2 regions of the Cytobacillus spongiae genome follow, and region 2 is predicted to be linked to the other one. Evidence: a T-box and tRNA genes for the amino acid it is inferred to sense, from the RefSeq annotation. Region 2 holds a T-box; the other holds one or more tRNA genes.
The links. A T-box is a leader RNA that pairs with one kind of tRNA and senses whether it is charged. The one in region 2 lies ahead of asnS (asparagine--tRNA ligase), so its partner is inferred to be a tRNA-Asn.
Positions count from the first base shown of each region.

Region 1: it has a tRNA-Asn gene. The T-box ahead of asnS (asparagine--tRNA ligase) is inferred to sense a tRNA for this amino acid. The anticodon was not compared.

Region 1 covers NZ_CP089997.1:170,934-177,139, reverse strand. Annotated here, with positions in the region: gene LS684_RS01015 (anti-sigma factor family protein) at 19-648, opposite strand; gene sigW (RNA polymerase sigma factor SigW) at 664-1,227, opposite strand; gene LS684_RS01005 (aspartyl-phosphate phosphatase Spo0E family protein) at 1,407-1,571, shown strand; gene rocF (arginase) at 1,652-2,554, opposite strand; tRNA gene LS684_RS00995 (tRNA-Ala) at 2,864-2,939, opposite strand; tRNA gene LS684_RS00990 (tRNA-Lys) at 3,014-3,086, opposite strand; tRNA gene LS684_RS00985 (tRNA-Gln) at 3,092-3,166, opposite strand; tRNA gene LS684_RS00980 (tRNA-Tyr) at 3,231-3,314, opposite strand; tRNA gene LS684_RS00975 (tRNA-Thr) at 3,322-3,397, opposite strand; tRNA gene LS684_RS00970 (tRNA-Val) at 3,421-3,496, opposite strand; tRNA gene LS684_RS00965 (tRNA-Glu) at 3,506-3,580, opposite strand; tRNA gene LS684_RS00960 (tRNA-Thr) at 3,602-3,674, opposite strand; tRNA gene LS684_RS00955 (tRNA-Asn) at 3,709-3,783, opposite strand; rRNA gene rrf (5S ribosomal RNA) at 3,798-3,914, opposite strand; rRNA gene LS684_RS00945 (23S ribosomal RNA) at 4,103-6,206, opposite strand, start outside.
Region 2 covers NZ_CP089997.1:3,639,323-3,645,528, forward strand. Annotated here, with positions in the region: gene LS684_RS18440 (STAS domain-containing protein) at 1-612, opposite strand, end outside; gene LS684_RS18445 (alpha/beta-type small acid-soluble spore protein) at 794-1,054, shown strand; gene LS684_RS18450 (sensor histidine kinase) at 1,083-2,489, opposite strand; T-box leader at 2,952-3,182, shown strand; gene asnS (asparagine--tRNA ligase) at 3,235-4,626, shown strand; gene LS684_RS18460 (HAD-IIB family hydrolase) at 5,203-6,030, opposite strand; gene LS684_RS18465 (LacI family DNA-binding transcriptional regulator) at 6,113-6,206, shown strand, end outside.

The DNA.
Region 1 (6,206 bases), 630 kb from region 2:
ATGTGACATATGACTGATTTATTCCTGTTTATCGTCTTCACCAAATACATTGACAGCTTCTTTGGCGGTCTTTTTCATGTGATACCATAGCCATTCAAATACAGCATTTACTTCTTTGATTTCACCAGTAACATGGCCGGCAGACGCCAAATATTGTTCCCCGTTAATAACGGTCACATTTCCATCGACTTGACCTTCTATTTTAATGATTCCGTTCTTTACAACGACGTCCCCTTTAATCACTTCTCCTTCGGGTACGATAACGGTATCGTTTTGAACGACGAGATTAGGTTGTTTGGAAACAGAAAACTGATGTTCCTCATTCCATGTCGATAAGATACTTCCCGACATCAAGATAATAAATAAGGAAGCGGCTGTTAACAGAGGGTGGTGTCTAAACCACCTTTGAACGCCTACCTTCCGTTTTTCCTTCGGTAGCTTTGCCATGACGTTTGAAGTAAAATCCGATGGAGCCTGAATATGAGAAGTACTCTGCACTAACGCAATTGCTTTTTCCATCTCGAAAAAATAATGGCGGCATTCTTCACAGGTCTGGATATGTTTTCTAAGTTCCTTTTCATGGTCAGCTGTGATCTCTTCATCTAGATATTCATGCATATATTCGATAATCTCTTCTGGACATTTCAAAGCTCTCACCCCTTTTTAGACGTGTCGTAATTGTTTTCGTAAAGCCTCTCTACCACGGTGTATTCTCGTTTTCACTGTGCCTAGCGGGAGATCTAACACTTCACTAATTTCATTTAAAGATAACTCTTCAATATACTTCAAGACAATAACTGATCGATATTTCTCAGGCAATCTCGAAATCTCATGCTGTATAGTTTCCTGCAATTCAAGGGTTTCTACCTCTGTTTCAGGCAACTTTGTATCGGCAGCAATCTGTGAATACATATTCAGACCGTCTGTCCCCGCAACCTCTGCATCTAAGTAATAGTCAGGTTTCTTCTTTCGTATACGGTCGATGCATAAATTGGTCGCTATTCGATAAAGCCATGTAGAAAATTTGCGATCAAGATGAAAGCTACTTATGTTAACATATGCTCTAATAAAAGCTTCCTGTGCAATATCCTCTGCTTCGTGGCGGTTTCCAAGCATACGATAACAAATCTGAAAGACTTTGTCCTTATAGACCTCGACAATTTCCCCATATGCGTTTTGATCGCCCTTTAATACTTGATTAATCCTTTTCTTTACGATTGCTTCCATATTTTTTACCTCCGCTCTAATGCGGCTAATCGATATTACGAATCGATAGCGGAAAAGGTTTCACATTTTCTAAAAAAATCTCGATAGCTTATATTTTAACAAATTTTCCAGTGTTTGTTTAAAAAATTTCACAAGGGGGAATACAAGTGCTAAAACGATCTATTGAAAGGGTGGTTTGAATGTGTGTACAAGATCTATTAAAAAATATTGAAGACTGCCGAAGAGAAATGGTCGATTTAGCTGAAGCCTATTCATTATCTAACACTCAGGTCGTTGAAGTCAGTACTCGATTAGACCACTTATTAAACAAATATCATGGGATGATTCAAAATAAAAAGCAGTAACGGCACGGTCGTTACTGCTTTCTTTGTTTGTCATTGAAGAGCGGCTTGTATTGAATAAAAATATGAAATAGTCAAAAATTTTACAGCAGCTTCTCCCCAAATAATGAGCCCATTAAAGCAACCGCAACAGAAGCTGTTTTGTTTTTATCGTCTAGTATTGGGTTAACTTCCACAAATTCAGCAGAAGTAATCATCTTAGATTCTTCTAACATTTCCATCGCTAAATGGCTCTCACGATAGCTAATTCCACCGGTTACTGGAGTTCCTACACCTGGTGCATCATGTGGATCTAACCCATCTAAATCTAAGGATAAATGAACCCCATCTGTTCCCCTTACTTCTCTTAAGTAATGAATGGCTTCTTCCATCACCTTTGTCATTCCTAATCGATCAATTTCATGCATTGTATATACTTTAATGCCTTTTTCTTTGATAAGAACCCGTTCGCCTTCATCTAGAGATCTAGCACCGATGATGACAATGTTCTCTGGGTTTACTTTCGGTCCATAGCCTCCTACCCCAGTTAGCAAAGGATGACCAAGACCTAAGCTCACTGCTAGAGGCATCCCATGAATATTACCTGTAGGAGAAGTCTCAGCTGTATTCAAGTCCCCATGAGCGTCATACCAGATCACTCCAAGGTTCTTATAATGCTTTGAAACACCAGCTAATGTTCCAATCGCAATACTATGATCTCCTCCAAGAACAAGTGGAAATGAACCTGACGCTACCACTTCATCAACTTTTTGCGCAAGCATTTCACTTTTCTCCGCAATTAAGTCAAGGTTACGCAGATTCGATTGGGGATCAACCACAACTTCTGGTCTACCGATTGCAATATCTCCAAGATCTGCAACTTCGTCAAATAGCCCTCTTAGTCTTTCATTTACACCTGCATATCGAATGGCACTTGGTCCCATATCCACACCACGTCTCATTTGACCAAGATCCATCGGCATCCCGATAATAGACAACTTTTTCATTATGTATCCCCCTTAACATGTTTGTTCTCTTATCTATTTTAACCGCTTTCATAACAATGACTCAACTCGACAAAATTATGTATATATATTCGCATATTAGGCTTTGTATAGATTAGGCAAAAAGGAGTTTGATTACGTATTATACTAGTAGGCAGTTTTCGTATCTTTTAGAATATAGCCAACTAGTAATATATGAGGAAAATTATGCGCTCGTCAAAAACTACTGTGGGGATAAGTTCTTTTAAAAAGAAGGCAAACAAAAAAGCCCTAGACTAGAAATTAGTTTAAGACTTGTAAGGTAATTTGTTATGGTGGAGCCTAGCGGGATCGAACCGCTGACCTCCTGCGTGCAAGGCAGGCGCTCTCCCAGCTGAGCTAAGGCCCCAAAAGCATGGTTTCTTTTTTATATTCAAGAATAACCAGACCCTCAGGGAATTCCCTTTAGATCTGGTTACATGATGAGCCATGAAGGACTCGAACCTTCGACCCTCTGATTAAAAGTCAGATGCTCTACCGACTGAGCTAATGGCTCATAATTGGCTGGGCTAGCAGGATTTGAACCTACGCATGACGGAGTCAAAGTCCGTTGCCTTACCGCTTGGCTATAGCCCAATGATGAATGTCATAATAAAAAGGACACTATTATCTTGTCCACTTTTTAAGAATTTATCCTAAATGGTGGAGGGGGACGGATTCGAACCGCCGAACCCGAAGGAGCGGATTTACAGTCCGCCGCGTTTAGCCACTTCGCTACCCCTCCAAAAAAATGGTGCCGGCGAGAGGACTTGAACCCCCAACCTACTGATTACAAGTCAGTTGCTCTACCAATTGAGCTACACCGGCATTTTTTATTTGTAGAAATTATATGGTGGAGGATGACGGGATCGAACCGCCGACCCCCTGCTTGTAAGGCAGGTGCTCTCCCAGCTGAGCTAATCCTCCATATTTAAGTGGTGACCCGTACGGGATTCGAACCCGTGTTACCGCCGTGAAAGGGCGGTGTCTTAACCGCTTGACCAACGGGCCAGTATCATTGATGCTTTGCAGAGCTTCCAACCGGGCTCGAACCGGTGACCTCTTCCTTACCATGGAAGTGCTCTACCTGCTGAGCTATGGAAGCAAAGTGTAAAAGCTCAACAATCTATAATAGAAGTTGGCTCCGCAGGTAGGATTCGAACCTACGACCGTTCGGTTAACAGCCGAATGCTCTACCACTGAGCTACTGCGGAATAAAATTTGAACAGCTTGGCGACGTCCTACTCTCACAAGGGGACAGCCCCTAACTACCATCGGCGCTGAGAAGCTTAACTTCCGTGTTCGGCATGGGAACGGGTGTGACCTTCTCGCCATCGTCACCAAACTATTTTCAAAGACAAATAGTATTATATAATACAACCAGCTTTGATTCAAGAGGTTTTTTTAAAAATTTGTTCCCTCAAAACTAGATAATGTATAGAAGAAAGAATTACGGTAATGCCATTGAATTGACTAGTCCAGCTACGGCTCCTACCTTCTATCGAAGTTGTACAGTCGCCTTCGCTTTCTTATTTGGTTAAGTCCTCGATCGATTAGTATCAGTCAGCTCCACATGTCACCATGCTTCCACCTCTGACCTATCAACCTGATCATCTTTCAGGGATCTTACTAGCTTGCGCTATGGGAAATCTCATCTTGAGGGGGGCTTCATGCTTAGATGCTTTCAGCACTTATCCCTTCCGCACATAGCTACCCAGCGATGCCTTTGGCAAGACAACTGGTACACCAGCGGTGCGTCCATCCCGGTCCTCTCGTACTAAGGACAGCTCCTCTCAAATTTCCTACGCCCACGACGGATAGGGACCGAACTGTCTCACGACGTTCTGAACCCAGCTCGCGTACCGCTTTAATGGGCGAACAGCCCAACCCTTGGGACCGACTACAGCCCCAGGATGCGATGAGCCGACATCGAGGTGCCAAACCTCCCCGTCGATGTGGACTCTTGGGGGAGATAAGCCTGTTATCCCCGGGGTAGCTTTTATCCGTTGAGCGATGGCCCTTCCATGCGGAACCACCGGATCACTAAGCCCGACTTTCGTCCCTGCTCGACTTGTAGGTCTCGCAGTCAAGCTCCCTTGTGCCTTTACACTCTACGAATGATTTCCAACCATTCTGAGGGAACCTTTGGGCGCCTCCGTTACTCTTTAGGAGGCGACCGCCCCAGTCAAACTGCCCACCTGACACTGTCTCCCGCCCCGATCAGGGGCGTGGGTTAGAATTTCAATACAGCCAGGGTAGTATCCCACCAATGCCTCCACCGAAGCTGGCGCTCCGGCTTCCAAGGCTCCTACCTATCCTGTACAAGCTGTACCAAAATTCAATATCAGGCTACAGTAAAGCTCCACGGGGTCTTTCCGTCCTGTCGCGGGTAACCTGCATCTTCACAGGTACTATAATTTCACCGAGTCTCTCGTTGAGACAGTGCCCAGATCGTTACGCCTTTCGTGCGGGTCGGAACTTACCCGACAAGGAATTTCGCTACCTTAGGACCGTTATAGTTACGGCCGCCGTTTACTGGGGCTTCGATTCAGAGCTTCGCTTACGCTAACCCCTCCTCTTAACCTTCCAGCACCGGGCAGGCGTCAGCCCCTATACTTCGCCTTGCGGCTTTGCAGAGACCTGTGTTTTTGCTAAACAGTCGCCTGGGCCTATTCACTGCGGCTTTTCAGGGCTATTCACCCTAAAAAGCACCCCTTCTCCCGAAGTTACGGGGTCATTTTGCCGAGTTCCTTAACGAGAGTTCTCTCGCTCACCTTAGGATTCTCTCCTCGCCTACCTGTGTCGGTTTGCGGTACGGGCACCTTTTTCCTCGCTAGAGGCTTTTCTTGGCAGTGTGGAATCAGGAACTTCGGTACTTTATTTCCCTCGCCATCACAGCTCCGCCTTATGGTAACGGGATTTGCCTCGTTACCGGCCTAACTGCTTGGACGCGCATATCCAACAGCGCGCTTACCCTATCCTCCTGCGTCCCCCCATTGCTCAAACGGAAAAGAGGTGGTACAGGAATATCAACCTGTTGTCCATCGCCTACGCTTTTCAGCCTCGGCTTAGGTCCCGACTAACCCTGAGCGGACGAGCCTTCCTCAGGAAACCTTAGGCATTCGGTGGATGGGATTCTCACCCATCTTTCGCTACTCATACCGGCATTCTCACTTCTAAGCGCTCCACCAGTCCTTGCGGTCTAGCTTCAACGCCCTTAGAACGCTCTCCTACCACTGACATCGTAGATGTCAATCCACAGCTTCGGTGATACGTTTAGCCCCGGTACATTTTCGGCGCGGAGTCACTCGACCAGTGAGCTATTACGCACTCTTTAAATGGTGGCTGCTTCTAAGCCAACATCCTGGTTGTCTAAGCAACTCCACATCCTTTTCCACTTAACGTATACTTTGGGACCTTAGCTGGTGGTCTGGGCTGTTTCCCTTTCGACTACGGATCTTATCACTCGCAGTCTGACTCCCATGGATAAGTCTTTGGCATTCGGAGTTTATCTGAATTCGGTAACCCGATGGGGGCCCCTAGTCCAAACAGTGCTCTACCTCCAAGACTCTTACTACATGAGGCTAGCCCTAAAGCTATTTCGGAGAGAACCAGCTATCTCCAAGTTCGATTGGAA
Region 2 (6,206 bases):
CTTTTCACTGCATTCCTGTAAGCATGACTCAATGACCCATTGAGCTCTTTCTTCATTCATATCTCCTATCAATGGGAGAACGGCCACCTCATCAGAAATGGGAATAATCGGAGAGCTTAATTGATGGATGACTTTTTGTTGGATGTTTAACTGGTTTCGTGTGGCTTTATAATAATGAAACACGAACTTCTCCATCACTTCATCCAATGCATACACACTAAGTCGATTCCACTTGAAGATTTGAGACATACTTATATTTTCTTCACAGGTTTCGACAAATTTCTCAATGTATTTGCTATAAATTCCTTTTACGATTTTCGATTGTTCTACTACCTCATAAATCGGTGTTTCTTCAACTGCACGTTCAGCGGAAATGGTCAACGTCCATTGATTAATAAAGGCTAAAAATTCATCCATTTCACCAATAAAAACTTTGCATATATTCAGGAACAATTCTTGATTTTGTTTACGAATCTTTTCAACCGTTTCCATAGGTGCATCTGCCGAATATACAGAGGAAGGTATCACCTTTCTATTATTTAACCACTCATTTAATATCTCTGTAGAGTGTTCAGATAAAAAATGATAAAGCTTTTGATTCAAATCAGGCACCTTATCTCCCCCTTTAGGTATGAATGCCACGCTTAACTTACATGATTTGAGCACTGGCTCGAAGGTTTTATTTTCCAACATTCATTATAAAACTCCTAAAATACGGAAGCAAGATTCGTTATGCTCATTTGAAAATAATATAGGGGTATTTGTACATGCTAATCAAAAGGAGATGACGTAGTTGAATCGAGGAATGAAAGGGAATGTAGACTTAAACGAACCAAAATGGGAGAGGATGAAGAAACAAAGAGTCCCCATTTATAAAAATACTCCGGATCATGTGAAATTTGAAATAGCCAGAGAAGCTCATATTCCGCTGAAGGCACGTGACAATGGACACCTTACCTCCAGGCAAGCAGGAAAAATTGGTGGTCCTATTGGAGGCAGCATGGTGAAAGAGATGATTGAAATGGCAAAAGAGCAATTAACTAAAAGGGAGTAGAAGCCTATTTTCGGGCTCTTCTCCCTTTTTATATGAAATCACTCAACTCATTTTGGGGGATTTGAATGAGAAAATGCGTTCCTTTGGAATCGCTACTGACGACCCGAACATCTCCCCTATGTTCAAATATAATTTTTTTCACAAACGGAAGCCCCATGCCCATGCCTGACTCCTTTAAGGAGAAGAAGGGGTCAAATATGCTTTCCCAGCATGAGGCAGGGATGCCTTTTCCTTTATCAAAAAAGTGGATAAGGACAAATCCTTTTTCAACCTCTGTCCGAATCGTTATGGTCCTATCTCGATCTTTATCTGCCATTGCTTCTGCACTGTTTTTAATTAAATTCATAAACACCTGTTGTAGAAATGCTTTATTCACATAGGCAGTTAACGGCTTGTATTTTGGCCTGTAGGATATATCAAGACCTTGCTCTTTTGAGAAATCAATTGAATCTGAAATAATTTGATTGAGATCCTCGATCCTGAAGTCCATTTTCGATGACTCGATGTATTCTTTAAATTGATCGGAAAATCCATGGATTTGATCGGTTGCTTTTTGAATCATTTTTAGCTTGGCTTGATCCCCTGGATTCGACGTAGATTCTTCTAACATCTGACTAAACCCCCGAATGACTTGGGCTGTATTTTTCACCTCATGGGTTAAGCTACTAACTAAATTACCGATATAATCCATCTTCTTCTGTCTTTCCATCAATTGGTTGTATTGCAAGGTAATTCGAAGATTCATTTTTATAAAGGCAGTCATAATACTAATGGAAAATAAAACAACCCCAAAACTGCTCGCAATCGCTCCCGTATCTGGCCAAAAATTAAAAAAGCCAAATATAAATAAAAGAACTAAATTGATCGCAAAGCTCTTTAAGAAATCTTTTAAATATGTATTTTGTAAGCTTCTTGCTATTAAAAAAATCGCCGTTAGAAAAAAGATAAAGGTACTCATATGGAGCATAAATAAGATATGCAACGGTCCATAGACGGGAAAGTAATAGTCAATTTGCGTGGAAAGCAGTGTTTGTAATTCTAATCCCTTAATTCCATAAGAAGTCCAGTTCATGAAATAAATGAAAGTACTCCATCCTAGCAATAGATAAAACACTTTTTTTGAAAATATCTTAGCTAGTCCTTTTCTCTCAAAGGTAATAGGATTATTTTGCAGCATGGTATAGACAACAAAGAAAACACACGGAATGGAAAAAGTAGGGGCAATACGGAATAAGCGAAACAGAAACAAAGTCTGCTCCTCCCCCAACATCCCATGAAAATATAAAATCCCCACATCAACCTGCCAAATACTAATTAAGAGCATAATAATAAATACAGCAAATGAGAGTTCCGTACCTTTAAATATCCGCCGCGTGCTTATTGCTAAGACGATCGGAATAATCCCAATAATACAAACTAGTAGTCCTACTATCATATCGAATCTCCAATATCTTTTAATAGTTAGTGACTGCAAACGACCCCTCAAGGACATTCCTTCCTTAAACAGTATAAGAAATTTCAGCGGTAAACACTACTAATTTCCTTTCCCTATCCATTCTATGGTGGGAATTCATTATCTTACATATGTTAATCGAACAAAATATAGGAAAGATCTCTTACCCTTTAGGAAGGAAATCAAATAAGAGGATGTATGATGTCCGTACCCTAACAGGATTCAGAGGGGGTTACAGATTCATTCTGTATGGCTTTTACCACAGGCAACAATTTGTGTATACGAAAGTAGGTTTTCCTTATTTACCCACCCCCTTCTCTTTAGAAAATGTGAATGTTCCCCTTCTTTTTCGTGTGAACCTAGCACCTCTTCACAAATACAACTAGACAAAGGATTATGTTTTTTGATAAATTAATACAATAAAAATCCATTTGAAAACTGCATATGTAAACGATGAAAAGGAAAGTAGTTTCTGCTATATTCAATAGAGAGCTGGGGGTGGTGGAAGCCTGGCGATGAGGCATGAACGAAGAACACCTTTGAGTTCTAACCGAACAGAATATTCTAAGTAGGCCTAGACGTTACCAGCACGTTATTGACTGGGTAAGCAATTGTAAGTTGGTCATATGATGACAAATTGGGTGGTACCGCGGAAGATGGCCTTTCGTCCCTTTCTATGGGATAGAAGGCTTTTTTTATTGCAAAAATAACCAGAAGGAGACTATTTATGAAAAAGACCGTAGTAAAGGACTTATACAGAAATCAAGAAGAATATAATGGTGCAACTGTTCAATTTTCTGGCTGGATTCGTACGCTTCGTGATTCTAAAACCATTGGCTTTATGGAATTAAATGACGGAACATTTTTTAAAAGTGTACAAGTCGTGTTTGAAGACACGCTAGATAACTTCAAAGAAATTACGAAATTACCGATCAGCTCTTCTGTTTTAGTAGAAGGTGAATTTGTCCCAACTCCTGAAATGAAGCAGCCTTTTGAAATTAAAGCAACTAAAATTGTTGTAGAAGGGGTATCAGATACAAGTTATCCATTACAAAAAAAGCGCCATTCTCTTGAATATTTAAGAACGATTGCTCATTTACGTCCGAGAGCTAACACTTTCTCAGCTGTGTTCAGAGTAAGATCTCTTGCATCTTATGCCATCCATAAGTTCTTTCAAGAACAAGGTTTCGTAAATGTACACACACCGATTATTACGGGAAGTGATACAGAAGGTGCCGGTGAAATGTTCCGTGTCACATCAATGGATTTGAACCAAGTGCCTAAAACGGAAGAAGGAAAAGTAGATGACAGTGCCGATTTCTTTGCTAAAGAAACGAACTTAACGGTTAGCGGTCAGTTAAACGCAGAAAGCTTTGCACTTGCTTTCCGCAATGTATATACCTTTGGTCCGACCTTCAGAGCAGAGAACTCGAATACTGCTCGTCATGCCGCTGAATTCTGGATGATTGAGCCTGAGGTTGCCTTTGCAGAATTACCGGATATTATTGACCTTGGAGAAGATATGGTCAAATATGTTATTAACTATGTTCTTGAACATGCACCTGAAGAAATGGCATTCTTTAATAACTTTATTGATAAAACACTTTTGGAAAGACTGACAAATGCGCTAGAGTCCGAATTCGGAAGAGTAACCTATACTGAAGCGGTGGAATTATTAAAGAACTCCGATAAACAATTCGACTACCCAGTTGAATGGGGGACGGACTTGCAAACGGAGCATGAACGTTACCTAAGTGAAGAAATTTACAAGCGCCCTGTTTTCGTAACCGACTATCCGAAAGAAATCAAGGCTTTTTATATGAGAGCAAATGATGATGGTAAGACTGTAGCAGCGACTGACCTACTGGTTCCGGGAATTGGTGAACTAATCGGTGGAAGCCAGCGTGAAGAAAGAGAAGAAGTCCTTGCCAATCGAATTAAAGAGCTTGGCATGTCAGAAGAAGACTACTGGTGGTACCTCGAGCTACGAAGATTCGGTGGCACCAAACATTCTGGCTATGGAATCGGATTCGAGCGACTTGTCATGTACTTAACTGGGATGAAGAATATCCGTGATGTGATTCCGTTCCCACGTACACCGGGAAATGCAGATTTTTAATCGTACCTTCAAAAAAGGATGCTGCGGCATCCTTTTTTCATTATCTGTCTAGTCTTTACATCAGAAAAAAGAGACGATTACGATCGTGTAAGCGCCCCCTCGTGTTGAAGTATGAAAGTTGCCTGGTGAAGAAGTCACTTGGTACATGTTATTTTTTATAAATTCTCGGAATAAGTTATGAACCTATCAACGATTTTCAAACTACCTTTTTTCATAATTCTACGGAATTGCTTAAGAATAGGCAAAGTTTAAATAGTAAAATCAAATCTCTAATTAAAGATAAATCTTTTTTAAAAACCTCTTGATCCCCATCATACGCTTCGAGTTCATCAACAAAAATATGGTTTGGAATATCTGTTTTGTTACTTTAGATAATGCATCCTCTGCATCATCAATTAATTTAACAAAACTTGAATAATTATTCTCCACGAACCTTTATTAAGATCTACTTCCATTTCCGGCCAGTCGCCAAAATGATGGGACATGTAAACTCAAGGTCGTACTTAATAAACGTGGTCTAATCGGGTCAAGGAGAAGAATTGGATAAATAGTGGTAGAAATTGAGTAAGAGTAAAATTAAAAGTAAATCCTACAAACGTTTTGGATACCTTTGGCATAAGGATCTACCGTTATCGTGTCATGCAGTTTTTTTGCTTCTTCTGTAGCATTTTTCAATAAATACCCATGCTTTACCGCTTTAAGCATTTCTATATCATTCCCACTATCTCCAAAGGCAAATGTATTCTCAACAGAGATCCTATACTGTTTCATTACAAAATAAACTACTGCCCGCTTCCCTGTATTTTGTGGTATAAAATCTACGTCAAATGCATTTACCGGATCTCCAGCTAGAGGGTTACAACGGTTAATATTGAAATTTATTCCACTATTGCGTGCTAATTGCTTTATGATATCAAGGTCGTACTTAACCTTCACACTATCTTCTATGAAATAATAATAATTCATCTTAAAGGATTGTTGACCAAATTTTGTTTGTTTTTGTAACTGTATTCCATATATTAATCTTAAATCATTAATAAAATCTTCAATCTCTCGATGGCTGAATCCTGACCTTTTGATTCTTTTCTTCCACTCTTGATTTTGATTAAATTCTCCTTTTGGGTTGATCTCCCATAACTCTGTTCCAAGGTTTGATGCAATAAAATGCGGAAGATAGTTCATCCGAGCTGCTCTCATTTTTTTATGAATATCAGCCAAACTACTGCCTGTTACCCAACCAATTCTGATGTTTTTTTTATGAAGAATCTTTTCAAGATACTCCTCAAGCTCATATAAATCTTCTAACTGCCACCCTTTTAGGTCATGTGGATAGTATGTTTCATCAAAATCAAATAGCATTAAGTAGTCAGGATTTCCGTTAGAATGGTACACTTTATATGTCACGTTTAATGCCCCCCTGTTCTATGTTATTTATAATGTACAGGCAGGGAACGTTCCCAGGTCAATCTTTTTAGAGGTGAAATAAATGGCTACTATTCTAGATATTGCTCGACTTAGTGGCGTTTCAAAGTCCACGGTATCACGCGTTATTAATAATCATCCTCACGTTTCAGAAGACA